One region of the Acidaminobacter sp. QWL-03 genome, then DNA from elsewhere that is predicted to be linked to it. Evidence: a T-box and tRNA genes for the amino acid it is inferred to sense, from the RefSeq annotation. Region 1 holds a T-box; the other holds one or more tRNA genes.
The links. A T-box is a leader RNA that pairs with one kind of tRNA and senses whether it is charged. The one in region 1 lies ahead of ileS (isoleucine--tRNA ligase), so its partner is inferred to be a tRNA-Ile.
Positions count from the first base shown of each region.

Region 2: it has a tRNA-Ile gene. The T-box ahead of ileS (isoleucine--tRNA ligase) is inferred to sense a tRNA for this amino acid. The anticodon was not compared.

Region 1 covers NZ_CM178752.1:728,613-743,285, forward strand. The annotation lists gene ftsZ (cell division protein FtsZ) at 1-729, shown strand, start outside; gene nrdR (transcriptional regulator NrdR) at 812-1,282, shown strand; gene AC4PHM_RS03240 (purine nucleoside phosphorylase YfiH/LACC1 family protein) at 1,292-2,080, shown strand; gene AC4PHM_RS03245 (DUF512 domain-containing protein) at 2,077-3,438, shown strand; gene der (ribosome biogenesis GTPase Der) at 3,473-4,798, shown strand; gene AC4PHM_RS03255 (NAD(P)H-dependent glycerol-3-phosphate dehydrogenase) at 4,795-5,832, shown strand; gene AC4PHM_RS03260 (hypothetical protein) at 5,911-6,282, shown strand; gene AC4PHM_RS03265 (biotin/lipoyl attachment domain-containing protein) at 6,322-7,563, shown strand; gene AC4PHM_RS03270 (YggS family pyridoxal phosphate-dependent enzyme) at 7,569-8,267, shown strand; gene AC4PHM_RS03275 (cell division protein SepF) at 8,359-8,832, shown strand; gene AC4PHM_RS03280 (YggT family protein) at 8,849-9,106, shown strand; gene AC4PHM_RS03285 (YlmH/Sll1252 family protein) at 9,160-9,900, shown strand; T-box leader at 10,015-10,240, shown strand; gene ileS (isoleucine--tRNA ligase) at 10,315-13,413, shown strand; gene AC4PHM_RS03295 (RluA family pseudouridine synthase) at 13,582-14,526, shown strand; gene pyrR (bifunctional pyr operon transcriptional regulator/uracil phosphoribosyltransferase PyrR) at 14,537-14,673, shown strand, end outside.
Region 2 covers NZ_CM178752.1:2,206,970-2,221,642, forward strand. The annotation lists gene buk (butyrate kinase) at 1-122, opposite strand, end outside; gene AC4PHM_RS10250 (phosphate butyryltransferase) at 130-1,032, opposite strand; gene buk (butyrate kinase) at 1,036-2,118, opposite strand; gene AC4PHM_RS10260 (sigma-54 interaction domain-containing protein) at 2,371-4,101, opposite strand; gene AC4PHM_RS10265 (CdaR family protein) at 4,101-5,363, opposite strand; gene cdaA (diadenylate cyclase CdaA) at 5,341-6,177, opposite strand; tRNA gene AC4PHM_RS10275 (tRNA-Phe) at 6,281-6,356, opposite strand; tRNA gene AC4PHM_RS10280 (tRNA-Ile) at 6,360-6,436, opposite strand; tRNA gene AC4PHM_RS10285 (tRNA-Arg) at 6,478-6,554, opposite strand; tRNA gene AC4PHM_RS10290 (tRNA-Gly) at 6,558-6,632, opposite strand; tRNA gene AC4PHM_RS10295 (tRNA-Leu) at 6,646-6,729, opposite strand; tRNA gene AC4PHM_RS10300 (tRNA-Val) at 6,772-6,847, opposite strand; tRNA gene AC4PHM_RS10305 (tRNA-Glu) at 6,935-7,009, opposite strand; tRNA gene AC4PHM_RS10310 (tRNA-Asn) at 7,019-7,093, opposite strand; rRNA gene rrf (5S ribosomal RNA) at 7,187-7,303, opposite strand; rRNA gene AC4PHM_RS10320 (23S ribosomal RNA) at 7,462-10,384, opposite strand; tRNA gene AC4PHM_RS10325 (tRNA-Ile) at 10,727-10,803, opposite strand; rRNA gene AC4PHM_RS10330 (16S ribosomal RNA) at 10,944-12,475, opposite strand; tRNA gene AC4PHM_RS10335 (tRNA-Pro) at 12,624-12,700, opposite strand; gene AC4PHM_RS10340 (retron St85 family RNA-directed DNA polymerase) at 14,027-14,673, opposite strand, start outside.

The sequences.
Region 1 (14,673 bases):
ACATTTGAAGGCAAGCGCCGCATGACCCACGCCGAGCGAGGCATTGATGAGCTCAGAAAACGTGTGGATACCTTGGTCACAATTCCAAATGACCGACTCCTCGAGGTTGTGGATAAGCGGACTTCCATAGTCGAAGCGTTTAAAATTGCGGATGACGTACTTAAACAAGGTGTTCAGGGGATCACGGATTTGATAGCGATTCCTGGCCTTGTCAATTTGGATTTCGCCGACGTTAAAACGATCATGTTTGAACGCGGACTCGCGCATATGGGCGTTGGTCGCGCCAGCGGCGACAACAGGGCCGTTGAGGCTGCCAAACAGGCGATTCACAGCCCGCTCCTGGAAACGACGATCAATGGCGCAAAGAGCGTTCTTTTAAACATTACAGGCGGTCCTAGCCTGGGACTTTTGGAAATTAATGAAGCGGCTGAAATTGTCGCCAGAGAAGCGGATGAAGATGCGAATATAATCTTTGGCGCGGTGATTGATGAAACTATCAAGGACGAGATTAGAATAACGGTTATTGCAACTGGATTTGAAGATGTCATTAAAAAGGCAGCTCAGGAAATCAAGGCAGAACCGGCTGTCGTCCAGGAAGAAGCACCTGCGGTAGTTGAAACACCAGTGGTTCAGGAAGCTGCTGTGCCAGTTCAGAACGTAGTAAAGAGCTCCGGCGGCAATGAATCCGGAGAATTTGAAATTCCACCGTTTTTAAGAAAAAGAAGGTAACGAGTCGACTGAAAACCATTGAGCCTTCAGTCTGGGACCACCTGTTCTCAGGTGGTCTTTTGTTAGTAGGGGGAGAGCGTACTTGAATTGTCCATATTGTGGTGACAGTGAAACAAAGGTCATTGATACACGCCCTGCGGATGAGGGCGCGTCGATCCGGAGAAGACGTGAATGTACCCAGTGCAGGAACCGCTTTACAACCTATGAAAAAATTGAAGAAGTACCGCTTGTCGTCGTCAAAAAAGACACGACCAGGGAATCCTTCAACCGAAACAAACTTCTGGGCGGCATTATCAGGGCGTGTGAAAAACGGCCTGTGTCCATGGAGCAGATTGAACATTTGGTGGATTGGATTGAGAAAAAACTCCAGAATACTCTGGATCGGGAAGTGTCGTCACAAGCTATCGGGGAGCTGGTGATGCTCAAACTGAAAGAGTTGGACGAAGTAGCTTATGTCCGGTTTGCGTCAGTCTACAGACAGTTCAAAGATATAAATACTTTCGTAGACGAATTAACCAAACTCTTAAACGAAAAAAAGCGCCCCGGGCAGTGAGGACTTAAAATGTCAAATATAACGTTTCAATCATTGGAAAAATTTCCAGAGCTGATAGCCGGGATGACAACGCGTCATGGCGGCGTCAGCGAAGGTATCTTTGAAAGCAACAATATGGGGATATTGGCGAACGAACCTGATGACAAGGCCATTGTAAATATGAGAGCCATGATCCGCGCATTGCCGGTTCGTCCGTGGAAGGTAGCAGTGACCAGGCAGGTTCACGGCACGCGTTATGCTGTACTGGGCCAGGAGCCGCCTGAATCGAGCTTTGAGCCTGATTTTTCAGTTTTTCCGGAAACTGACATTCTGATGACGAATGAGCCCGGCGTGCTGCTGATCACCTTTTACGGGGATTGTGTACCCATCCTCGTTTATGATCCGCAGCATAAAGCTGTCGGACTCTGCCACAGCGGTTGGAAAGGGACTTCTCTTCGCGCCGCTGAGGCGCTGGTCAAGGGTATGATCAAGGAATATGGAAGCCGCCCGGAAGCCTTAAGTGCCGTTGTTATGCCGGCTGCTGGCGTATGCTGCTATGAAGTTGGCTTTGATGTTTCCAGCCTCTTTGAGGCTTATCCGGAGCATTTGGTGCCTTTTGGCAACAAGCATAAGATTGACTTAAAGGGGATCAATGCGGAAAATCTGATATCTTGCGGGATCCCTGCAGAGGCCATAGAAGTATCTCCGCTATGTACTCTATGTGACGACAGATTCTTTTCGAATAGAAGAGATGGCGGCCATACCGGCAGGATGGCCGCGTTTGCGTGCCTCAATGAGCACAATGAGGTGATCGAGTGAGCAAGGATCGTGGACATATCATTTCCAAAGTAGAAGCTGGTTCCATTGCTGAGGAACTTGAAATTGAGGCAGGCGACCGCTTGTTGAGCATTAATGGCAAAGAAATCAGGGACGTCCTGGATTTTTTGTTTTACTCCGGGGATGATGAGATTGAAATTGAAGTCATGAAACCTGATGGCGAGGTCTGGGCACTCGAAATAGAAAAGGACTTTTATGAAGAGATAGGCATTGAATTCGGTAACCCAATTCTGGATGATGCCAAGCACTGTCATAATAACTGTATCTTCTGCTTTATCGATCAGTTGCCAAAAGGCATGCGCCAGTCCCTTTATTTCAAGGATGACGATTCCAGACTTTCTTTTTTGCAGGGGAACTATGTTACTCTGACGAATGTCAAAGACCAGGATCTTGACAGAATGATAGACTATCAGCTGAGTCCGGTAAATGTCTCCATCCACACAACCAATCCGGAGCTGCGGCAACAAATGCTGAACAATCGGTTCGCGGGGGATATTTTGAGCAGGCTAAAAAGGCTGACCGACAACAGAATAGAAGTCAATGGGCAGATTGTGCTCGTTCCCGGCGTCAATGACGGTACAGAGCTCGACAGAACACTGGGCGATCTTTCGAAGATGGGTCCCAACCTGGTCAGCGTCGCCGCAGTGCCGGTGGGCATGACGAAGTTCAGGGAAGGCCTTGCGCTATTAACCCTCTACGATCAAAAGTCGGCATCCGACCTCATCGATCAGGTCACTCAGTGGCAGGTCAAATTTCTCGAGCAACGAGGCAGCAGATTTATTCATCTGTCAGACGAGTTCTATCTGACAGCAAAGCGGGAAGTGCCGGCTTATGAAGCTTACGAGGGCTTCAGGCAACTCGAAAATGGCGTCGGTTTAATCCGGAAATTTGGCACCGAAGTCTTAAGTGCCCTTGAGCATCTTCCGTCAAAGCCTGACAAAGATAGTGCAAATGCGTTTTTGCCGATGGTCACGGTAGATCTGGTGACCGGTACCTTAGCCGGTGACTTTATGGCCAGCTTGGCAGAAGCCGTCATGAAGCGTCTGCCCAATTTGGAGCTCAGGATACATCCCATCGTCAATCGCTTTTTTGGCGACACCATTACGGTGGCGGGACTGGTGACCGGAGCGGATCTCTATGAAACGCTGAAGTCGAAACAAAATCTCAAATGGGTGCTGATGCCGGAAGCCATGCTGAAGTCGGAGGAAACAGTATTTTTGGACGACTGGTCTGTAGCTGGCTTGAGTGAAAAGCTTGAAGCCGAAGTGATACCTGTCAAAGTGGAAGGGCAAGCATTGATCGATCAACTGATCGATCTGATTCAGAAGGCATCCACTTAAGCCTTGTGGAAACAAAAATTCAGGAGTGAACAAAATGAGAAAGCCAATTGTTGCTGTTGTTGGTCGACCTAACGTAGGCAAGTCAACATTTTTTAATAAGGTAGCAGGAAAGAGAATTTCCATTGTCGAGGATACACCAGGCGTCACCAGAGACAGAATCTACGTCGATGCCGAATGGCTCGACTACAGATTCACCATGATCGATACCGGGGGCATTGAGCCGGATTCGAAAGATATCATTTTATCGCAGATGCGCGAGCAGGCGCAGATTGCCATTGATACTGCAGACGTCATACTCTTCATGATCGACGGTAAAGCATCTTATACCACAGGGGATGAAGAAATTGCCCTCATGCTCCAAAGGGCAGGGAAACCTGTCATTCTAACAGTCAACAAAGTGGACAATGCGCTGCCAAATGAGTTTTACTATGATTATTACAATTTAGGACTCGGCGAGCCGTTCCTCATTTCTGCCATCAATGTCCTGGGACTCGGAGATTTGTTGGATGAAATCGTCAAGCATTTTCCAAAACCATCGGAAGAAGAAGGGGAAGATGAAACGATCCACGTTGCGGTCATTGGAAAGCCAAACGCAGGGAAATCCTCACTGATCAACAGTATTTTGGGAGAGCAGCGCGTCATCGTCAGCGACATTGCCGGTACGACCCGGGATGCCATTGATACCCCTTTCGAATACGGCGAAGATCAGTATGTCTTTATCGACACCGCAGGCATTCGAAGAAAAAGCCGTGTCAATGAAAGCATTGAAAAATACAGTATTTTGAGAGCGCTGACAGCGATTGAGCGGGCGGACGTCTGCCTCTTGGTTCTGGATGCCACAGAAGGTGTGACTGAACAAGACAAAAAGATTGCCGGGTATGCCCATGAAGCCGGCAAAGGCGTCGTTATTGTCGTCAACAAGTGGGATCTGATTGAGAAGGATAACTACACATTCAACCAATTCGAAAAATTGGTGCGCAATGAGCTGGCGTATATGCAGTACGCGCCAATCCTTTTCGTCTCAGCGGTCACGAAGCAGAGACTGTTTAAATTGCTCGACACGATCAAGCACGTTTCAACTGAGTGCGCCAAGCGCATTTCGACCGGCATGCTGAACGACGTCCTCAACGAGGCTGTTATGCTGACTCAGCCGCCGTCGGATAAAGGCAAGCGCCTTAAGATCTATTATATGACTCAAGCCTCTGTCAAACCACCGACTTTCATCCTGTTTGTGAACGACCAGGAGCTGGCCCATTTTTCTTACGTCCGCTATATTGAAAACTTCCTGAGAAAGAATTTCGACTTTATTGGAACGCCAATACGTTTTATCGTCAGGGAGAAGAAGGAAGTGAAATCTTGAAGATTGCGGTTTTAGGAACCGGCAGCTGGGGCACAGCGCTGGTCAAAGTGCTGCTTGACAATGGTCAGGAAGTAGCGTTTTGGGGTCGCGACCCTCAGCAGATCGAATCCATAGGAAAAACAAAGCACAACGCGAAATACCTTAAGGGCGTTGAGCTCAGCGGCAATTTGACGGTGACCTCGGAGTTGAAACAGGCGATCTCTGGGGCTGAGATCATTGTGATCGCTGTCGCCTCTCAGGCTGTTCGAAGTCTGCTGACACAAATTGACGCCAAACTGGTCTCCAAGGATGCCATTTTTGTCAATGTGTCAAAAGGGATCGAACTCGGGACACATCAGAGGATCTCTGAAATAGTTCTGTCTTTTTTCCCGAACAACAGGTACGTCGTGCTCTCGGGGCCTTCTCATGCAGAGGAGGTCTCCGCAGGGATTCCCACTACCCTGGTGTCATCTTCCATCAGCAGGGCTGCGGCTGAACAGGTGCAGGACGTGTTTTCGAGCGGACTGCTCCGCGTATATACCAATCCTGATGTCGTCGGTGTTGAACTTGGCGGTGCGCTGAAGAATATTATCGCACTGGGAGCGGGCATCAGCGATGGCCTTGGATTTGGTGACAATTCCAAAGCGGCGCTGATGACCCGGGGCATTGCTGAAATTGCAAGGCTTGGGCGCTCACTCGGCGCGAGCAGTGCTACGTTTCAAGGACTCAGCGGCATTGGTGACCTGATTGTCACATGTACCAGCCTGCACAGCAGAAACCGAAGATTTGGCATGCTGATTGGACAAGGTATAGCAGTTGATCAGGCGCTGGAAGAGATCCAAATGGTCGTCGAAGGCTACTATACCATCCATTCTGCTTATGAACTCTCTCAGATTGAAGGGGTGGAAATGCCTATCACAAGAGAGCTTTACAGAATCCTTTATGAAGGCGAAGATGCCAGAGACTCTGTAAAGCGGCTCATGCTGAGGGGTAAAAAACACGAACTCGAAGAGGCAGCTGAAGCCCTTAAGATTTGGGATGTGCCTGGCTTATAGAACTGTATAACTTTACAGACCTGCTCACTTCTTTTACAATAGGAATGAGTTATAGTATGGATCAAGGAGGGACATGGCATGCTTGATCATTTGACCGCGCTGCTGATTGCTTTGCTGATGCTGTCCGTGATGGGATACCTTATGTCTGCCCTTAAAGAAACAATGGACTTTAAAAGGGCAGTGGTTCGATTCAAGAGCCGCAAGGTCACTCAAAGCCTGATTGATCAGTATGATGTGAAGATTTTTAAACTTGGCGGCAGACGCGTCAATATTGGAGATGAAGTCAGAATTGTGCTTGAGAATGAAGAGCAGCTGAAGGGCTGCATACTCGGCGCCAGAAAAAAACTGAACTCTCTGGCTTTGATTACAGAGCTCGATGAAATCGTCGAATTGAATATCAGGCAAATCAGGAAGTTGAAAATTGTGACCAAATATGGCCGATTGTTTTGATGCAGACAAATAAAATGGTCAAGAACAGGAGAGGGTGAAATGAGAATCAAACATTATGGGCGTTTTTTTATGTCCATGCTGATTCTGGTGCTGGCCCTGTCTGCGGTTGGGATGATGATTTACCGCACCTGGTTCCTTAAAGACACTGCGTATGAAGTGACCTATGATACACTCGACATTGATAAGACCTACGCTTCTGTGATTTTCAGGAGGGAAACCCTGGTAAGAAGCAACGTGGGCGGCAGTGCAGCTTATGCGGCTGAGGACGGATCGAGGATAAAACGCGGTGAAAAGATTATGGAAATTCAGAGTGATGGACAGACCGCCGCGGCATCAGTCGAAGAAGAACCGCTGACCTCAATTAAAATTGACGAAATGCTGACTGGTGATATTGACAATCTCAATAAAGAAATTGAACAACTGAAAGATGCGATCCATGAGGAAGCTGCCCTGCAAAACTTTGTGCGCGTCGCGGAACTGCGTAAGGATCTGATGCTGAAGCTCGACAAGAAGGTCAAATTACTTGACGATAAGAGCCTTTTGCGAAAAGGCGCATCCTCATTTAAACAAGCCTATGTAGGATCTATGGAAGCAGTTGAGGGTGAGCTGGTTGAGTTTTTCAGTCAGGATGCAGGCATTGTCTCCTACGAGACAGATGGCTTGGAACAGACGCTGACAATTGAAAATCTGTACACCATTGATTATGGGAAATTAATGAGCGGGTTGCCGCCGGTGATGAAGGACTTAACCACAGCGCTGGTTGTACCCGGCAGTATTGTTTACAGATTGATCGATCCTTCTGCCTGGTTTATTGCCGCACAAATAGAGAAAGAAGAAATTGACCTATATGAAAAAGACAAAGTGCTGGATGTTGAATTTGATGGGACCAAGATTGTTGGCTCCGTTGCGGATGTGTTTGAGAGCGGCGGAAAAGGGATTCTGGTGATCAAAATCAACGAGCTCCATCCGGCTTTTTATACGAAGCGATATGTGGAGGTACGAATTGTCAGAGAGAATTTTCAAGGTCTAAAAGTATTGAAATCTTCCATTGTCACCCTTGATGGCACCACTGGTGTATTCGTTCTCGACATTGATCACCGGGCGATCTTCAGGCCGGTTAAAATCCTCGGCTATAATGAGGACTATGCCATCGTCAAGGACGGGTATCTGACATCGACCGCAGAGAACGGCTCTGAACGTGTCAAGACACTTGAAGTTCGCAATTTGGTGTTGATAGATCCAACCGGCGTCAAGTCGGGTGATAAATTTGAACAGAGGTGAAAGTAATGATGACAACGGAGACGCTGCAGGATCATCTGAAGCATGTTGAGTCTCGGATTCGCGAGGCGGCGATCCGATCCGGTAGGGCACCTGAGGCTATTCAGCTGGTCGCCGTTACAAAGACTCAAAGTGTTGAGACTTTGGAAAAGGCTTATTTGGCCGGTGTAAGAACTATCGGAGAAAACCGGGTCCAGGAACTGTTAGCCAAATGGCCGAGCTTCGAGGATCGCTTTGAGTGGCATATTATTGGTCATTTACAGACGAATAAAGTCAAATACATCATAGACAAAGTTGCGCTGATCCACTCCGTTGACAGTTTGAAGCTCGCTCAGGAAATATCGAGGCAGGCCGCCAAAATTGGCAAGGTCATGCCGGTATTGATCCAGGTGAATCCTGCTGAGGAAGAGACAAAATTTGGTCTTTCAAGCAGTGAAGTCGAGTTGCTGGTCAGGGAAGCTGCCTTGCTGCCCGGAATCAAAATTCAAGGCCTTATGACCATTGCGCCTTTTGTTGAAGATGAAGGGCTGCTCAGACAAGTATTCAGTGAAATGCGCCGGATCTTCGAACATTTAAAGGAGTCTTCTATCCAAGGTGTTGAGATGAAGTTTCTTTCTATGGGGATGACTCATGATTTTGAGATTGCCATAGAGGAAGGTGCGACAATGGTGCGCATTGGATCGGGTTTATTTGGTGAAAGACAGTAGTGAGGGCTGAAATGCCTTTTGTGGCAATAGGTGACCTAAAGTGACCATCGGCAAAGAACAGCACTGCAATTTGAGAAAGGGGCGCTAACCCATGGCAGAAAAATTTATTGACAAAGTCAGAAGCATGATGGGATTTGAGACTTCTCAGGATGAGGAAGTGTATGAGGAAGACTTTGCGGAGGATGATGACGTGTATGATCGGAGTTATGCCGGTGCAACCGGAAATTATTCTAATCCGAATAAGGTTGTCAATCTTCACAAAAGTCAAAGTATGAAAGTCGTGTTATATCAGCCAAGAGATTTTGAGGATACGCGTGCTGTCATTGACAGCCTTAAGACAAAAAAACCGGTAATTCTGAACATCGAAGAACTCGACCCTGAACTTGCCAGGAAAATTTTCGATTTTTGCAGCGGTGCGCTGTACGCCATTGATGGGCACATTCAGAAGGTGTCAAGGGGAATCTTTATCCTGGCACCCAGCAATGTGGATATTTCAGGGGATGTACGAGGCGAACTGGAAAATAAAGGCGTTTTCGCATGGTCAACACGAAAAGACAGCTTCTAAAAGCAGGAGGAATTAAATGTATTTGTTTAAGACAACCATGATTTATTTTTTAAACCTGGTAGTATTTTTAATTTTGATTCGAGCGGTGCTCAGCTGGTTTATCAGAGATCTGCGAAATCCCATCGCTGCGTTTGTATACCAGGTGACAGAGCCGTTGCTCTCTCCGTTCAGACAGATTATTCAGCGACTTGGCTACAACGGCATGATCGACTTTTCGCCAATCCTGCTGATTATAACTGTACAGCTGCTGTCCAGTTTTATCATTGGCTTATGATGGACCGAACGAAGTGGCTGGAAGGTGCACGAGAGGACTCGACGCGCGCTCAAATGGCAAAAGTTTATGACCAGCTGTCTCAGTGTCAGCGCCAGAATAGACCGGTTTTCACGGATTTTGTCAATCCGGTGGTCCAGGATTTGTGCAAGTCTCACTTCGCCGCTTCAAAAGACAAGGATTTGCCTGTAATGCGCTTTGAAGGCGGACACCCTGGCTATGAATCCTGTGTCATAGGATTCTATCCGCTGGGTGATCCTTTTGAACTTCACCCAGTGCCTATGGTGCTGCTCGAGATCAGCGCGCTTGAAGCGACAGCGGTTTGGTCCCACAGGGATCTGCTTGGAAGTCTTCTCGGGCTGGGACTCGCCAGGGAGAAGTTTGGAGACTTAAGAATTGGGGAGAAGGCCGCTTTTGTTTTCGTGCTGGAAAAACTGGCGCCCTTTGTCATAAATACACTGGCGCGCGTCTCAAGAGATCCGGTCAGCGTCAGGGAAGTCCTTTGGTCAGAATTTCCTGCAGAGGATGCGGGCGGTGAGCTGCTGTTCAGGACTGTAAAGTCGCCGCGGCTCGATGCTGTTATTGCAGTGGGGTTTGACCTGTCAAGGAGTCAGGCACAGAAGCTCGTGGAAGCGGAGCGTGTCAAGGTGAACCACAGACCTGAAAACAGGCCGGATAAGTCCGTTCCGGAGGATGCTGTGATTTCCGTACGAGGGTATGGACGTTTAGTACTTGCGGCGAACCTTGGCAATTCTAAAAAAGACAGGACCAAGATGCAGCTCAAGCGTTTTTGTTGAGGGCAGCTGTTGTCTGCCTTTTGTCACTTGATAGCTTTGCGCCCAAGGTGCTCGCTGTGGGTTTCAACAAATGTGGTTGACGCTCAAAAGAAATTGTAATATAATTTTGCAGTGTATACAGCGATGAAGGGAAGAGTATTTCAGATGTTGCGTCTCGAGAGAGCCGGTAAAGGGTGGAAACCGGTGGCCATGCTGAAGGAAAATCGCCCCTGAGCTTCCGTGTGAGCCTGTGACCAGGCAAGCGTCGGACGTACAAACCGCGTTAAGGTTTTTGAGTGGTGTCTCTTTTTTTTACGGAGACTCAAGCTGGGTGGTACCGCGATTGATGATCGTCCCTGGGCATGTTTGCTCAGGTTTTTTTTGTTTCTTAAGTCCGGCTGATTGTCGGAACTACTTGAATAGGGGTGTAGATGCGTGGGTTATCCTGAATTGTCGAAGAAACCAGTTTCCGAAACGGAAAAAGTATTACGAGGTCATTGGGACCAGATTGATTTGCTGCATCAGAGTGTCAACAGTCGTGAAGGCAGACCAGGCTTTGTCTTTTATGATGGACCGCCAACCGCAAATGGACGTCCCGGCATTCACCATGTCCTGGCACGCGCGTTGAAGGATTCAATTTGCCGCTATAAGACCATGCAAGGCTATCAAGTCAAGCGAAAAGCCGGCTGGGATACCCATGGCCTTCCGGTGGAAATTGAGGTGGAAAAGCGTCTGAACCTCAACAACAAGCTGGAAATCGAGTCTTATGGCATTGAAAACTTCAACCATCAATGTCGTGAGTCTGTGTTTGAGTATGAAAGTGTGTGGCGGGATCAGACCGAGCGCATGGCCTATTTGATCGATCTTGAAAATCCGTATATTACCCTTGACAATGATTATATCGAAACCGAGTGGTGGATCCTGGATCAGTTCTTTAAACAGGGGTATATCTATGAAGGCCACAAAATTCTCCCTTATTGCGCACGCTGCGGCACCGGACTGGCATCCCACGAGGTCGCGCAGGGTTATCAGGAAATCAAGACTGCCACAGTCTACGTTAAATTTAAGCGTAAAGACGCGGACGAGTACTTCCTCGTTTGGACGACGACGCCTTGGACGCTGGCTTCCAATGTCGCTTTAACTGTCAGTGCAAAAGAGGTCTATGTCAAAGTCAGACAAAATGATGAGATCTACTATGTCGCTAAGGCATTGGCACCTGCTGTGCTTGGCAAAGAGTATGAAGTCCTCGAGGAAATGGACGGCAAATCCCTTGAGTTTGTTGAATACGAGCAGCTCATGCCCTTTGTCAAAGCAGAAAAGAAGGCGTTTTTCGTCACTTTGGCGGATTACGTCACGACGGATGATGGTACGGGCATAGTTCATACTGCGCCTGCCTTTGGCGAAGACGACTACAATACCGGCGTTCGTTACAACTTGCCGGTTCTGCAGCCGGTCAACGAAGATGGAAAATATACCGAAACACCATGGGTAGGCAAATTTGTCATGGATGCGGATCCGGAGATAATCGACTGGCTCAAGGAGACCGGGAAGCTTTACAAGCGTCAAACCATGGCTCATAACTACCCGCACTGCTGGCGCTGCAAAACCCCGCTCCTTTATTATGCAAAGCCAAGCTGGTATATTGAAATGACCAAATTCAGAGATCAGCTCATTGAGAATAACAATTCCGTCAACTGGCATCCTTCCTACGTGGGAGAAAAGCGCTTCGGCAATTGGCTGGAGAATGTCAATGACTGGGCGATTTCCCGCAGCCGTTACTGGGGGACACCGCTCAACATTTGGAGATGTGACGAATGCGGCCATACGACTTCAGTCGCTTCCAGACAAGAGCTGGTGGATCGTGCCAAGGAAGAGATCGGACTCGATATTGAGCTTCACCGCCCATATGTTGATGGCATTCACCTGACCTGCGACAAGTGTACCGGCAATATGACACGGGTTACAGATGTCATAGACTGCTGGTTTGACAGTGGTGCGATGCCATTTGCCCAACATCACTGGCCTTTTGAGAACAAGGAGAATTTTGATCAGCTGTTCCCTGCTGATTTCATCTGTGAGGGTATTGATCAGACGCGCGGATGGTTCTATTCGCTGCTTGCCATTTCTACCTTCGTCATGGGGAAAGCACCTTACAAGAACGTCTTGGTCAACGACCTGATCCTGGATAAAGAGGGCAAGAAAATGTCCAAATCCAGGGGCAATATTGTAGACTCCTTCAAATTGTTTGATCAATATGGTGCTGACGTTGTCCGCTGGTACCTCTATTTTGTATCCCCAGCTTGGACGCCTACCAAATTCGACGAAGAAGGTGTTCGTGAAGTTGAAAGCAAGTTCTTCCGAACCATCAAAAACGTCTACAATTTCTTCAGTCTCTATGCGAATACAGATAAAGTCGATGCGACGGCTCAATTTGTCGCACCTGCCGACCGCCCTGAACTCGACCGCTGGGTGCTTTCCAAACTGAACCGTTTGGTAAATGAAACTACTGAAGCCCTTGAAGCTTTTGATACAACCAAAGCCGTCAGAAAGATTCAGGAGTTTGTCAATGAAGACTTGTCAAACTGGTATATCCGCCGCTCCAGACGTCGTTTCTGGGAGACGGAGATGTCCGAAGACAAAATTGCAGTTTACAACACGACTTACGAGACACTCATCACTGTCTGCAAACTGGCAGCGCCTTTCGCGCCGTATGTGACCGAAGAGATTTACCGCAGCCTGACAGGTGAAATGTCTGTGCATCTGGCTATGTTCCCGGTTGCTGACGATGCGCTGATCGATGAGCGCGTCGAGCAGAGAATGGACTTGATACGCGACTTGGTGACGCTGGGCCGCGGTGCGCGTGAATCCGTCAAAATCAAAGTGCGTCAGCCAATCCAGCGCGTTTATGTTGACGGACGTTATGAAGCTCTGATTTCAGATCTGTCTGACCTGATCGAAGAGGAGCTTAATGTCAAGGAAGTGGTCTTTGCTGAAGACCTGGGTCTCTACATGAACTTCTCGCTGAAACCAAACTTTAAAGTACTGGGTCCAATTTTAGGCAGTAAAATGGGCGCTTTCTCAAAAGCACTTCAGACTGTCAGCCCGCAAACTGCAGCCCCAATCCTGAACAGCGGCGGAACCTTTGACATTGATCTGGAAGGGGAATCCTTTACGCTGGATCAGGAAAATGTCCTCGTCAACATTTCAGCAAAAGAGGGCTTTACCGTGGGTATGGACAATAACCTGTTTATGATCCTCGACACCACCCTGACTGAAGAACTGATTCTCGAAGGCTATGCCCGAGAGTTGATTTCAAGAGTTCAGCAGATGCGTAAAGCAAATGACTTTAACGTTCTGGATGAGATCAAGATCTTCTATGAATGTGATGATCGATTTAATGCAGGCATCCTGGCACATGAATCGTACATCAAGGGAGAGACCCTCGCTGTCGAGCTGATCCGCGGTCAGCAGGCAGCTTATGAGGACTATGTCTTGAATGATTGTGATGTCAGGCTGTATGTTGAAAAAGTCTAAAGAGCACACTCCCGGTTTGACCCGACACCCAAAGTAACAGAAGAATCCCAAAAAGCCAAAGCAGGGACTAGCCTTGATATTCAACGCTCGTCCCTGTCTCTGTCTTAGTTATCAATGGGTGCAGCGTTACCTGAAGCGCTTTTAAACTTTATGGGAGGTGGCAGTCACATGCAGGATCAGCAAAATGAAGTTTTAAGTTTTGAATTTGACGAGGCTCAGGACGAGCGGCTGGACCTTTATCTGAGCCGTATGACCGGCGCCACGTCCAGGACCTATCTTCAAAAATTGATCAAGGAAGGCCACGTGACCGTCAATGGCAAGGTAGTTCATATTAAAAAAGAAAAGCTCAAGACAGGTGATGTCATCACACTTGAGTTGCCCCCGGCTGAACCTCTTGAGATTGAACCGGAAAATATCCCCCTGGACATAATCTATGAAGATGACGCCCTTCTGGTTGTCAACAAGGCCAGCGGGATGGTCGTTCATCCTGCGCCTGGGAGTACTACCGGTACCTTGGTGCATGCGCTTTTATATCACTGCAGCGGACGGCTTTCCGGCATCAATGGCGTCGCCAGGCCGGGCATTGTCCACCGGCTGGATAAAGATACCTCGGGACTTATGATGGTTGCGAAGACGGATCTGGCCCATCATGCACTGGCGGAGGAACTCAAGAATCAGAAGTCCATTCGACGCTATCTGGCTCTGGTCATAGGCAATTTTCATCAGGATGAAGGCAGAATTGAGGCGCCTGTAGGACGCGATCCCAAGAACCGGCTGAGAATGGCTGTCGTCACTGGCGGGAAGCCTGCAGTAACTCATTACAAAGTCATTCAGAGATACCGGCATTACACGCTTGTGGAATGCCGGCTTGAAACCGGCCGGACACATCAGATCCGTGTCCATATGAAATCCATTGGGCATCCCATAGCCGGGGACCCTCTTTATGGTACCAAGACTGCACTATTTCCACTGGATGGCCAATTTCTGCACGCCAAGACCCTTGGCCTGACACACCCGGTGACACATGAACTGATGACGTTTGATTCGGAGCTGCCTGAACGGTTTAAGGCCGCACTGGAGAAAATTGAAAGGCGGGATCATTCTGGAATTTAAAGCGAGTATTATGGACGCGCAGGCCATCTCACGGGCAGTCACGAGACTGTCTCATGAAATCATAGAGCGCAACAAAGGCATTGAAGACGTTGTCATTATTGGCATCAGATCCAGAGGAGAACCGCTGGCAAGACGGATTGCCGCCAA
Region 2 (14,673 bases), 1.5 Mb from region 1:
GAAATTTCCTCATTTGAGTGTCGAAGTGTCGTTTCAAACAAGCACTTTTCATTTTCGAAAATGGCAATCTTTGTAGACGTTGAACCCGGATTGATTGCTAAAACTCTATAAGTTGACATCAAATCACCTCTATTTCAAAGCTGCCATCAACACACCCAGTGCGATGGAGTTTAATTTTGAATCATCATCATCCGCACGGGAAGTTAACACAACCGGGGCTTTCGCACCTACAATAATGCCGGCACTTCTTGCCCCTGCCAAGAATGTAAGTGCCTTGTACAAGACATTTCCGGCTTCAATGGTCGGACACATCAAAATATCGACTTTACCACCCATTGGATCCTTGATGCCTTTAATCCTTGCAGCCTCCTCAGAAACCGCATTGTCAAGCGCGAACGGACCACCCACTTTACAGCCTTTAATGATGCCCTCTTGATTCATTCTGACCAGTTCAGCCGCGTCTACCGTCGCAGGCATTTTGTCATTGACCTTTTCTTTGGCGCAAATCACACCCACATTTGGGAGCTCGATGTCCAGCGCTTTCGCAACATCCAATGAGTTTTCTATAATCATCCGCTTAGTCTCAACATCCGGCGCAATATTCATTGCGGCGTCGGTCACAAACAAAAGCCTTGGGAAATTCGGAACATCAAATACAGCCACATGGCTCAAAGCGTTGCCGGTTCGAAGCCCGACTTCTTTGTTCAAAACAGCTTTTAATATGATGGCAGTGTCCACCAGACCCTTCATGACAAGGTGAGCCTTACCACAGGATACCAGCTCTACCGCTCTCAAAGAAGCTTCCGCCAAATCCTGAATGTCTTCAATTTGATAATGCTTTAAATCAATGTTTTGTCGACTGGCTATAGCTTCAATTTCTGATTTGTTTCCAACGAGGATTGCCTCAGCGATTCCTGCTTTTCTGGCGTTTTCTACTGCCAGCAATACATCCTCATCCTGAGCACAGGCAACGGCCAAAGTTTTAGGTCCTCTCAGCTTCGCAGCCTCAATAACTTCATCAAAGTTTTTAATCACCTAGTTCACCTCGTTTTCATATAGTTTCGCAGTCTCAATATCATTCAAAACTCTGAGTGCACTTTCATTTAAGGCCGTCATTTCGTCCTCACCCGGCTTTATGACGACCGGTGCTATGAATTCCACATGGGAAGAGATTAAGTCTGTCAGGTACTTAGAATACGCCACACCACCCGTTAATAGGATTGCGTCCACACGTCCTTCAAGAACTGCGGCCATGGCGCCAATTTCTTTCGCGATTTGATAGCCCATGGCATCAAAAATCAATTTTGCCTGAAGATCACCCGCTTCAATACGCTTCATGACCTCTCGGGCGTCATTGGTACCCAGATAACCTACCAATCCCCCTTTACTGTTGATCTTTGTTTTCAATTCCTTTTCTGTATAGGCGCCTGAGAAACACATTTTAACTACATCCCCAACCGGCAAGGTACCTGCTCTCTCGGGTGAAAAAGGCCCCATTTCATTGGCATTATTGACATCTACAATTTTTCCCTTGGTCATAGGCGCGACAGAAATGCCCCCGCCAATGTGCACCACAATCAAGTTCATGTCTTTTAGGTCCTTCTCTTGCTCTTTCTCATATCGATGCGCAGTAGCCTTAATATTCAATGCGTGAACCAACGATTTGCGTTTTATTTCCGGTATTCCTGATATTCGAGCCACTTCATCAAATTCATCCACAGCGACCGGATCCGAAATATAGGCCTTAACGCCCGCTTTCTTCGCAATCAAGTCAGCAATCAGACCTCCTAGATTTGATGCGTGCTGTCCTTGAATTCCAATTTTAAGGTCTTCCATCATAGCCTCTGTGACTTCATAAATACCGCTTGGCATAGGCTTTAACAACCCGCCGCGGCCGATGACTGCTTTAAGGGCGTTAAGACTGTAACCCGAGTTTTGATACCAGGTAAGTATCAACTCCGTCCTAAAATCAAACTGATCTGCAATTTGTTCGTATTTTGACAACGCCTCAGCTGAGTGAGTCAAATTCTCTTGAATAATCAAATCATTCTCTTTAAAAACAGCAACTTTTGTCGAAGTAGATCCCGGATTAATTACTAATACGAATTCTTTTGTCAAACGCAGTACCTCCCCTTTGGCATACACAAATACAATACGCAATTCCCATGCCAAAAATTAATAAAAAGCCAGTTGGACCATACTTTTGAAAGTACTGGTATCCCTGGCTTTCAGGCATTACTCTAGTCTTATTTTTGCTCGTTAAATGTGCATTGCACACGAATGCAAATATTAGCATGCAACTTTTTGCAACATCTGATTTTAAGTGCAAGTTATTGCACTTGTCTCCTTTTGCTCCGTTCCCATTTTGCATTAAATCTGATATTTTTGGATCTTGTAATAAAGAGTTCTTAATGATATATCCAGCAGTTTGGCGGTGTGCTCACGATTGCCACCCGTTGCCTCGAGTGCTTCCGAGATCGCTTGCTTCTCTGCCTTTTCCACAATGTCTGACAATGTGGTCGTCTGAAAATTCGAGGCGATTTGAATTTCTTCCACTGCAGCCGAGTGAACATCCGGGCCAGAGAACTCAAGGTTTGGCAAATGACGCTTCAAAATTACAGTCTCTGTGATTTTCATATTAATCAATGCACGACCTATGAAATTCTCAAGTTCACGCACGTTCCCTGGCCAATCATAATCCAGCATCACTTTAATGGCTTCATTAGACAGATCGCTGACATTTCTTCCAAATTCCTGATTATATTTCACTATGAAAAATTCAGCAAGCTCCCTTACGTCTTCTTTATGATCCTTCAAGGGAGGGATCGAAATTGGGAATACATGAATCCTATAATATAAATCCTTCCTGAATCGCCCTTGCTCCACCGCTTTCTCCAAATCGAGGTTTGTAGCTGAAATCACTCTGACATCAATTGGAATGGCTTTTGTCCCACCAACTCGTACAATTTCTTTTTCCTGAAGGACCCGCAGAAGTTTTGTCTGCATGCTCAGGCTTATTTCACCAATTTCATCAAGAAATAGTGTCCCACCATGCGCGCGTTCAAACAGACCTTTCTTTCCACCTTTACTTGCACCAGTGAACGCGCCCTCATCATATCCAAATAATTCGCTCTCTAAAATTGTTTCGCTTATAGCAGCACAATTCACCCTCACAAATTGAGAATACCGTCGGTCACTCGCATTATGAATAGCGTGGGCAAACAATTCTTTTCCCGTCCCACTCTCACCCCGCAGAACAACTGTCGCAGGCGTAACCGCAGCGAGCTTCGCTTTTTCTATAGCATTCAGGATCGTACTATGCTTTCCCTTAATATCAGAAAACGTATATTTGGCTTCCAGATTCCGTATGAGTTGCTTTGCTTGATCGAGTTCCAATATCAGTCTGTTTATTTCTGACAGGTCATGAATTACTGCAACACTGCCGCGAAGTGCTTCCCCTACCATAATTGGAGCAGCTTCCACCAAAACCTCTTTTCGGTTGACACCCACTTTCAGTCGGGCGCCTTTCACGGCTTTACCTGTTGCCAAAACTTTTAAATGCACGCTTTCGCCCTCGCTGAAGTCGACAGTGCACATTTTTCCAATGACATCTTTACTCGTGTAGCCGGTAATATGCGTATAAGCCGGATTAATCATGACGCCGATGCCATTTTGATCCACCACCGAAATGGCATCTTGAGTTGAATTGAAGATCGCTTCAAGCATCCCACGGATTTCTTTCAGATTTGTAATTTCCTCAGCCAATTCTTGAACTTCAGTAATATCCCTGAAAACTGCAATCGCTCCAACAACCTCCCCACGTTCATTCATCACCGGCATCCGGTTTGTAATGATTGTGATATCGCCCAGCGGCTGCTTCTGATTCAACTCGCTTAACCCCGTTCTGAGAATCCAGGGTAAACGTGTATTCTCAATGATTTCATCAACCGGCTTTCCAATGGCATTTAAAGGATTCTTTTGAGTCAGCAAACCGGCCGCCTTATTGAATAATGTAATTCTGCCCACTCTATCTACCGCGATCATGGCATCGTGAGTGGAGTCGAGTATCATTTCAATTTCACGTTCCATGATTTTATTCATCACCTCCGGGTGACTCGAACCAACAGCGTATCAGGGGAAAGTTCCACTGAATCATGCGATCCCTCTGAAAAATATTTCAAAGGCAGCCGATGGTCACCTTCTTCCACACCATCCGCATCTACAGAAATTTTAAAATTCTCCTTGTTCAATCCTTCGATAACGCTCTCGACATCACGAACATAAGCTACATACACATTGCTCGCTGGACTGAGCACCTCATAAGCCATTTCAGGATCCAAATTATCAATAACGATTTCATCTGAATTGAATTCCAACGACCCTACCATTATGGGTTCAATATGGAACTTAATATTGATTGATTCTTCAGCAAAAGGCGCCGATACGCCCTCCGGCAACTTCAGGACGACTTCCCTTTCAAATGTTTCAGTCATACCTGATATATCAATCTCTTCCGTACTAACTTTCTCAATGGTTGAAATCAGAGCATCTTCGCCACGTATAGTCACCAGCGCTGGAAGAACTTCTGTCTTAACTAGTTTGTAGCCATTTGCCACCACTCCACGTAGCATGACCTCAACTGGAACATTGGAAAGTTTAAAAATTCCAAGTTGAACGGTTACGTAACTTCTGCCAAGCTCAACACCATTAACAGGATTGCCTTCCAGATCAATGGCTGTAACAGGGATTTCTTTAATCAATTGATCAGAAACCTCTGTAAGATCCAATTCACCACGGAGTGAAGAGATATTATTTACGAGACTTTCTGGCCCCTTGACCAGGATCTCTTCCGGTGCTATGGATAAATCACCGGTAGTGTAGTTCTCAGCAATGGTGCCCACATAATCTATCTTCACTTTTTTCGCAACTTCGACAATTCGATCCAATGAAATTTTAATTGAATTCATTGATAGACTTTCAATAGTAACATTGGCTACAAATATTTTTGAACTCAGCATAACATTATTCGTTCCCTTTTTAAAACCTTCAAGATCTGCAGTTACCAGCAGATCGTTTGATGTTACCTTTATGACCTCGCTGCGACGCCCTTTAAGCTTTACATCTACATAGAATTCTTTCTCGCCCATCATGACTAAACCTTCATTCTGTGCATTCTCTATATTCAATAACTCAACTTTAACGTCGGGAATAGTCTTGATCATTTCAGGATTTACCTGATCCATGACATAGAGCCAAAATAAAACAGCAAATAGGATTGCCAATAGTTTTGGGGTTATATTCCTCTGAAACTTGGAATATTTGGGGCTCTGTTTCCAACCATCAATTCTTTTTAATAAGTTCATGATTTAACCTCCAGCGCCGCTTCATAATAGCTGGCTGTTCTTCTTCAGAATATGCTTTCTTAATAACGCTGGTTAAAGTATTGGCGTCCAAGTATCGTGATAATTTCCCGTTCAGAGCGACAGAAATGGTGCCTGTTTCTTCTGACACTATGACTACCAAAGCATCCGACTGTTCAGCAATGCCCAGAGCAGCTCTATGGCGAGTTCCAAGCTCCTTGCTGATCGTTTGATTGGCAGACAGCGGCAAAAAGCAACCTGCTGCGAGAATCCTGTCCTTTCTGATTATAACGGAGCCGTCATGCAGAGGTGTGTTTGGAATAAATATATTAATTAAAAGTCCACTTGTGATCTCCGCATCAATTTTTACACCTGTCGAAGCGATTTCATTTAACCCTGTTTGTCTTTCCATTACAATTAAGGCACCAATCTGTTCTCTGGAAAGGCTGACAACTGCGCTTACAAGTTCATGAATAGTGCGGTTAAGGGCCTCCTCCTGCTCTTCGGCCATTTTGGCAAAGAATATTTTGTTCCTTCCAATATATTCTAACGCGCGTCTTAACTCAGGCTGGAAAACAATAATCAATGCGATTAGTCCCAGCGTCATAGTATTCAATAAAATAAAATGGACGACATACAATTTTGCCCATTCTGATAACTTCATGATGACCAGCAGTACTACCAAGCCTTTAATTAACTGTTCCGCCCTAGTCTCCCTTATTAACATAAATATTTTATAAAAAACATAGGCTACTATGGCAATATCTATAACGTCCATAATTCGCATGCTCGCGAATATATTGATGATTGAATCCATAAAGGGTCACCTCACTTTGTTTACATTACTTCTAGTATACAATAGTTTTAGCAACTTTCAAAAAAATAAAAAAAACTGGGACAAACCCAGTTTTAATAAATTGTGGTGCCCAGAGCCGGAATCGAACCAGCGACACGAGGATTTTCAGTCCTCTGCTCTACCGACTGAGCTATCTGGGCATATGGTGGGCCATCAGGGACTCGAACCCCGGACCTGCCGGTTATGAGCCGGATGCTCTAACCAATTGAGCTAATGGCCCACAATCTATGCATTTCGCAATGAAACGCATCTATTTAAAAATGGTGCGTCCGGAGGGATTCGAACCCCCGACCCACGGCTTAGAAGGCCGTTGCTCTATCCAACTGAGCTACGAACGCAAATGGAGCGGAAGACGAGATTCGAACTCGCGACCCTCGCCTTGGCAAGGCGATGCTCTACCTCTGAGCCACTTCCGCATAGGGTGTTACTTGGTGCGGGTGGAGGGACTTGAACCCCCACGTACTGGACACTAGATCCTAAGTCTAGCGCGTCTGCCAATTCCGCCACACCCGCATGTGCAGCATTATATTTCCTTAAATACTTTAAAAGGTACTTTGGTGGGGGCTACAGGACTTGAACCTGTGACCACCTGCACGTCAAGCAGGTGCTCTACCAGCTGAGCTAAGCTCCCATAATGTGAGAAAGTATTTTTTATTCTTCGTAGAAAAACCGTTTTTACCTCAGCGGCTAGTGCCCCGCATTCGCTAAAAAAACAACTTGGTGACCCCTAGGGGAATCGAACCCCTGTTACCGCCGTGAAAGGGCGGTGTCTTGACCGCTTGACCAAGGGGCCAAAATTTGATGGCTCCAAGGGTGGGGCTCGAACCCACAACCTACCGGTTAACAGCCGGTTGCTCCACCATTGAGCTACCTTGGAACGTGAGTTACCAGAAGTAACGTTTTAGCGTTTTAGCTGCAAATCTTGGAGTTTCTGATTGAAGACCGAAGTCTTCAATCAGATTCACCATTTACCCGGCGACGACTTACTCTCCCAGGGGGCTGCCCCCCAAGTACCATCAGCGATGAAAGGCTTAACTTCTGTGTTCGAGATGGGAACAGGTGTGGCCCTTTCTCTATAGTCACCAGGTTAGCGACGAGAGGCAGCACAGCTCTGCTGCGCGTTCGAGGAGCGGTTTTTCACCAAAGGTGAAAAAAACTTCCTTGATCTCTTGTCTCACATTGAAAGTATGATTCACACCTTCAAAACCGCATACGGAAGATTACTCTAATATCGATTTGTAAACCTTGATCAAGCCCTCGACCTATTAGTATCTGTCAGCTGAAAGCGTTACCGCTCTTACACCTCAGACCTATCAACCTGTTAGTCTATCAGGGGTCTTACTTCTTTCGAATGGGAAATCTCATCTTGAGGGGGGCTTCGCGCTTAGATGCCTTCAGCGCTTATCCCTGCCGCACATAGCTACTCGGCCGTGCTCCTGGCGGAACAACCGATACACCAGCGGTGCGTCCATCCCGGTCCTCTCGTACTAAGGACAGCGCCTCTCAAATTTCCTGCGCCCACAGCGGATAGGGACCGAACTGTCTCACGACGTTCTGAACCCAGCTCGCGTGCCTCTTTAATGGGCGAACAGCCCAACCCTTGGGACCTACTTCAGCCCCAGGATGAGACGAGCCGACATCGAGGTGCCAAACCTCCCCGTCGATGTGGACTCTTGGGGGAGATAAGCCTGTTATCCCCGGGGTAGCTTTTATCCGTTGAGCGACGGCCCTTCCATTCGGTACCGCCGGATCACTAAGTCCTACTTTCGTACTTGCTCGACTTGTCTGTCTCGCAATCAAGCTCCCTTTTGCCTTTGCACTCTTCGCGCGATTTCCAACCGCACTGAGGGAACCTTTGAGCGCCTCCGTTACATTTTGGGAGGCGACCGCCCCAGTCAAACTGCCCACCTGGCAGTGTCCCCAAGCCGGATCACGGCTTCGGGTTAGAACAGCGATATTGAAAGGGTGGTATCCCAACGTCGACTCCGCACAGACTGGCGTCCATGCCTCTTAGTCTCCCACCTATCCTGTACATCCAATACCAATGTTCAGTGCCAAGCTACAGTAAAGCTCCACGGGGTCTTTCCGTCCTGCTGCGGGTAATGGGCATCTTTACCCATACTACAATTTCACCGAGTCCATTGTTGAGACAGTGCCCAAATCGTTACGCCTTTCGTGCGGGTCGGAACTTACCCGACAAGGAATTTCGCTACCTTAGGACCGTTATAGTTACGGCCGCCGTTTACTGGGGCTTCAATTCAGTGCTTCGATCGCTCTGACACTTCCTCTTAACCTTCCAGCACCGGGCAGGCGTCAGCCCCTATACATCATCTTTCGATTTAGCAGAGACCTGTGTTTTTGTTAAACAGTCGCTTGGGCCTGTTTTCTGCGGCCCCAGTCGGCTTTGACACCGTCTGGGGCACCCCTTCTCCCGAAGTTACGGGGTTATTTTGCCGAGTTCCTTAACAATGGTTCTCTCGCTCGCCTTAGTATTCTCTACTCATCTACCTGTGTCGGATTGCGGTACAGGCGCCTTATAACTCGATAGAAGCTTTTCTTGTCAGTCTGAAATCAGCAGCTTCGTTACTTAGTTTCACTCCCCATCAAGCGTCATCCTTATACAGGGGGATTTGCCTCCCCGTACAGACTTCGCCCTTGGACGCACTCTTCCAACCGTGCGCTCTGCCTATCCTCCTGCGTCACTCCATCTCTCAAACGCTATTTGGCGGTACAGGACTCTTCACCTGTTGTCCATCGCCTACGACTTTCGTCCTCAGCTTAGGTCCTGACTTACCCTGGGCGGACGAACCTTCCCCAGGAAACCTTAGATTTTCGGCGGGCAGGATTCTCACCTGCCTCTCGCTACTCATGCCAACATTCTCTCTTGTGTAATGTCCAGCACGCCTTTCGGTATACCTTCTGCCCTTACACAATGCTCCCCTACCCCTGATGCATAGCATCAAGCCGTAGCTTCGGTAGCAGGTTTTAGCCCCGGACATTTTCGGCGCAGAACCACTCGACTAGTGAGCTATTACGCACTCTTTAAATGTATGGCTGCTTCTAAGCCAACATCCTAGTTGTCTGTGCAATTCCACATCCTTTTCCACTTAACCTGCATTTTGGGACCTTAGCTGACGGTCTGGGCTGTTTCCCTTTCGACCATGAATCTTATCACACATGGTCTGACTCCTAAAGTTAAGATCACGGCATTCGGAGTTTGATAAGCTTCGGTAGCCGGTGAAAGCCCCTAGGCCATTCAGTGCTCTACCTCCGTGTCTCATTCTTTAAGGCTAGCCCTAAAGCTATTTCGGGGAGAACCAGCTATCTCCGAGTTCGATTGGAATTTCTCCGCTATCCACAAGTCATCCCAGCCTTTTTCAACAGACATGGGTTCGAGCCTCCACAAAATTTTACTTTTGCTTCACTCTGCTCATGGATAGGTCACCCGGTTTCGGGTCTACGTCACACAACTTTCGCCCTATTCAGACTCGCTTTCGCTTCGGCTCCGTACCTTAAGCACTTAACCTTGCTGCGTAACGTAACTCGTTGGCCCGTTCTACAAAAAGTACGTGGTCGCGCATCTTCAGGCGCTTCCACTGCTTGTAAACATAGGGTTTCAGGTTCTATTTCACTCCCCTCCCGGGGTTCTTTTCACCTTTCCCTCACGGTACTATGCGCTATCGGTCACCAGATCGTATTTAGCCTTGGGAGATGGTCCTCCCTGCTTCCCACAGGATTTCACGTGTCCCGTGGTACTCTGGATCGAGCTCTTTCAGTCTTCACCTTTCGTCTACGGGGCTATCACCCTCTACGGCAGCGCTTTCCAGCACTCTTTGACTAGGTTACCTCTTACTCTATGGCTCGTCCGCAACCCCGACGCCCGTAGGCCTCGGTTTGGGCTGTTTCCCTTTCGCTCGCCGCTACTCAGAAAATCGATACTTTCTTTCTCTTCCTTCGGGTACTTAGATGTTTCAGTTCCCCGAGTCTCCCTTCCGCACACTATGTATTCATGTACGGATATCTGCCCACTACGGCAGATGGGTTTCCCCATTCGGACATCTGCGGATCAAGGTTTGCTTGCAACTCCCCGCAGCTTTTCGCAGCTTACCACGTCCTTCATCGGCGTCTGGTGCCAAGGCATCCACCCTATGCTCTTTATTGCTTGATCATATGACGATCTCTCGTCATGGGTTTATCCTCGATATTTCTTCGTTTTCTTCCATATGCAGTTTTCAAGGTGCGAGGCGCAAAAGCTTCACTCTTCGCCGCTTCGTTAGTATTTTGCGAAGCGAGGTATTAATCGCTGAGTAAAATACGTTTTTTCACCTTAGGTGAAAAAAACTATCTAACCAGTGGCTCCTCCTGAACTTTTGCTTTGTGGCTGCATAAGCAACCGTTTTTTAGACCATACAATCTTTATTAAAGAAGTGCATGGTAGTTTTTTTCACCTGGCGGTGAAAAACCGCTTTTTGCTCAGCGCTTAATGCCGCGCATTCGCAAAAAGCTAACTTGGTGGGCATGGATGGACTCGAACCATCGACCTCACGCTTATCAGGCGTGCGCTCTAACCACCTGAGCTACACGCCCAAGATATCGCAAAACCAGTTGTCTCGAACACTGAATTAACGGCGCTCTCCTCATCAAGTTTGCTTCAATATGATGTTTTCAAGAAATTGATTTTCATCAATCCCTCAAAACTAAACAGTGTACCCCAATTTTCTCCTTAGAAAGGAGGTGATCCAGCCGCACCTTCCGATACGGCTACCTTGTTACGACTTCACCCCAGTCATTGGTTTTACCTTCGACAGCTTCCTCCTTGCGGTTGGATCACTGGCTTCGGGTCCCCCCAACTTCCATGGTGTGACGGGCGGTGTGTACAAGACCCGGGAACGCATTCACCACGGCATGCTGATCCGCGATTACTAGCAACTCCAACTTCATGCAGGCGAGTTTCAGCCTGCAATCCGAACTGGGACCGGCTTTAAAAGATTTGCTTCACCTCGCGGTTTCGCTTCTCGTTGTACCGGCCATTGTAGCACGTGTGTAGCCCAGATCATAAGGGGCATGATGATTTGACGTCATCCCCACCTTCCTCCGGTTTGTCACCGGCAGTCCCTCTAGAGTGCCCACCATAATGTGCTGGCAACTAAAGGCAAGGGTTGCGCTCGTTGCGGGACTTAACCCAACATCTCACGACACGAGCTGACGACAACCATGCACCACCTGTCTCCTCTGTCCCGAAAGACCTGCGCTGCTAAGCGCCATTCAGAGGGATGTCAAGACCTGGTAAGGTTCTTCGCGTTGCTTCGAATTAAACCACATGCTCCGCTGCTTGTGCGGGTCCCCGTCAATTCCTTTGAGTTTCAGTCTTGCGACCGTACTCCCCAGGCGGAATACTTAATGCGTTAGCTGCGGCACCGGGCTTTGACCCCCGACACCTAGTATTCATCGTTTACAGCGTGGACTACCAGGGTATCTAATCCTGTTTGCTCCCCACGCTTTCGTGCCTCAGCGTCAGTTACAGTCCAGAAAGCCGCCTTCGCCACGGGTGTTCCTCCTAATATCTACGCATTTCACCGCTACACTAGGAATTCCGCTTTCCTCTCCTGCACTCAAGCTGACCAGTTCCAAAGGCTTACAATAGTTAAGCTATTGCCTTTCACCCCTGGCTTGATCAGCCGCCTACGCACCCTTTACGCCCAGTGATTCCGGATAACGCTTGCCCCCTACGTATTACCGCGGCTGCTGGCACGTAGTTAGCCGGGGCTTCCTCCTAAGGTACCGTCACTTCTTCTTCCCTTAGGACAGAGTTTTACGACCCGAAGGCCTTCTTCACTCACGCGGCGTTGCTGCATCAGGCTTGCGCCCATTGTGCAATATTCCCCACTGCTGCCTCCCGTAGGAGTCTGGACCGTGTCTCAGTTCCAGTGTGGCCGTTCACCCTCTCAGGTCGGCTACTGATCGTCGCCTTGGTGAGCCGTTACCTCACCAACTAGCTAATCAGACGCGAGCCCATCCTGTACCGCTTGTGGCTTTGCCCATTGGACCATGCGGTCCTTTGGGGTTATGGGGTATTAATCACCGTTTCCAGTGGCTATCCCCCTGTACAGGGCAGGTTGCTCACGCGTTACTCACCCGTCCGCCGCTTTCATAGTCTTCCCTTTGGCCGAAGCCTCCAGTCCAACTAATCGCGCTCGACTTGCATGTGTTAGGCACGCCGCCAGCGTTCATCCTGAGCCAGGATCAAACTCTTAATCATAATCCTTAAACTGCAGTTGTAACACTGACTTCCGTTATTTCCATAATCAGAAATCACTTCGCCGGTTCCAAGCAGAACCGACTTTTTATTTCAGAATTTTGGGTTGTACACTGTTTAGTTTTCAAGGATCGAATTAAATTTTGTTAAATGGTCGGGGCGGCAGGATTTGAACCCGCGACCCTCTGATCCCAAATCAGATGCGCTACCAAGCTGCGCTACACCCCGACATTGCATTTTTTACTAACATACAATTAACAATCATTTAATGTCAGCTTAAACAATATATCATACTTTAGGACCATTTGTAAAGATCAAAATGGCTGAAATCATTGAAAATGTTAACTTGCTGGTTTGTCATCACGTGACGACATTTGCTATTATATATCGCGTGTTAAGACAATGCAAGTCTTTTTAAAGATAAATTTTGTTATTTTTGTTGTTTTTTTGCTTCTACAATCACGTCACATATTGCATAGTAACTATACTAAGGAAATAAAGAGAAAATGTCAGATCCTGATAGAGAATCTGACATTTTTCAATTTTGGAGCCGGTGATGGGACTCGAACCCGCAACCTACTGATTACAAGTTCGGTACAACGGCCTAATTGAAAAATGACATAGGCCTATTATATGCTGTCTATTCCGTGTTTGCAATGCTTTTATTGCTTTTTAGAACTGTTATGTTTTGCCATTAATTGAGCCTTATTTTTTGACTTGTTAGAAGAATGTTAGAAGCCTTCCTTTTAATATCACTATTTTTGTTTAAGATCAGATGTGAACATTACAATAATTACAAACCATACATCAATCAAGTATGCTCCGGATACTCATCAGTATCCGAGATCTCATCAAATATTACTACAGTCTTAAAAATAGCAAAATCATAACAACCGGTAGCCGGTAGCCGCCAGCCCTGCCAAAGTAACAACGTCGTCAGGGTCGTGCCAGAATGTTATGATTTTTTCATCTATCATCTGACTTATCAGAGATTCGCCACAGCGAATGGTTTGACAACTCAAGCAACGTATTTCATACCAAGCATCCGACACAGGATCACCACCTGATCTTCTATAATCTTCAAAAGGTTTTCACTTGAATTCAGCAAGGCTTCATCCTAGGTAATTGAATGAAAACTAGATTCAACCAAGAAGGTATGCTTGCATACGGCAGCGGCTGCCGCTGGGATTACAACATAGTAATCTTAGCCGGGACTTATCATAGATCCTTTGGTTAAAACTCCACGGTTAAGATTCCCACTCTAACGAAATTTGAATTTCAGGATTTCAAAGCGTTGACTTTACTTCGTTTCGTATTTTTATTATTGCTACTGTTTTGTTTAAATCTACTTATAAAAATTCGGCGTATCATTTTTATATCATATAACCTATGGGAATTATCAAATACACATATCGTTTGGAGAACTTATGGTCCAGCATTTCCAATGCCTAGTTGTCATTTGCATATTACACGTCTGTTACCGACGGTTTATATTATACTGTCACGCAGTAATAACTTATTGCAAACGTCCAATATTTGATTAATATAGATAAATCATAAGAGTAATGATCTCAAATATTCTTTGCATTCCATTGTTTTTGTGTCCTTAGGATTTATAAATAAAATATGTTCAGCAACACCTATTAAATGAGGTAGGTAGTTACTTCTTTCCTCATTAATTTTTTCAATATGAGATTCAAGACCATATTTTTTAATGTAGTAAACTTCCTGTCGTAGTTTATTTCTTTTTTCTCGAGACACTTGTAGTTTAGTATTCACTACTATACCCGTAACACTCTGTCTCCTGTTTTGTTTTAAAATTCTTGTTTTTGACTTATTCAATTCAAAGCCTTCTTCAAATAGAATAATTTTTATGTTTCTAAGTAAAGTATCCGGATAAATTTCACCAGAAAAAGTGATGTCATCAGCATATCTTGTATATCTTAGACTATACATTTTTGCTTGTTCGCTCAATTTTTTGTCAGCATTCCTAAATATGATATTACTTAATGCTGGACTTGTTGGTGCCCCTTGTGGTAAAGATTGCTTTAAACAACAAAGATTGCCAATGAAAGTTGCAACCTCTAATGTATATCCCAAATTCTTAAATACTTCGATTACCATATACAACGAAATTGAAGGAAAAAAATTCTTTATGTCTGTTGTTAATACAAATTTTTGACCACGATGAAACCTTGCAT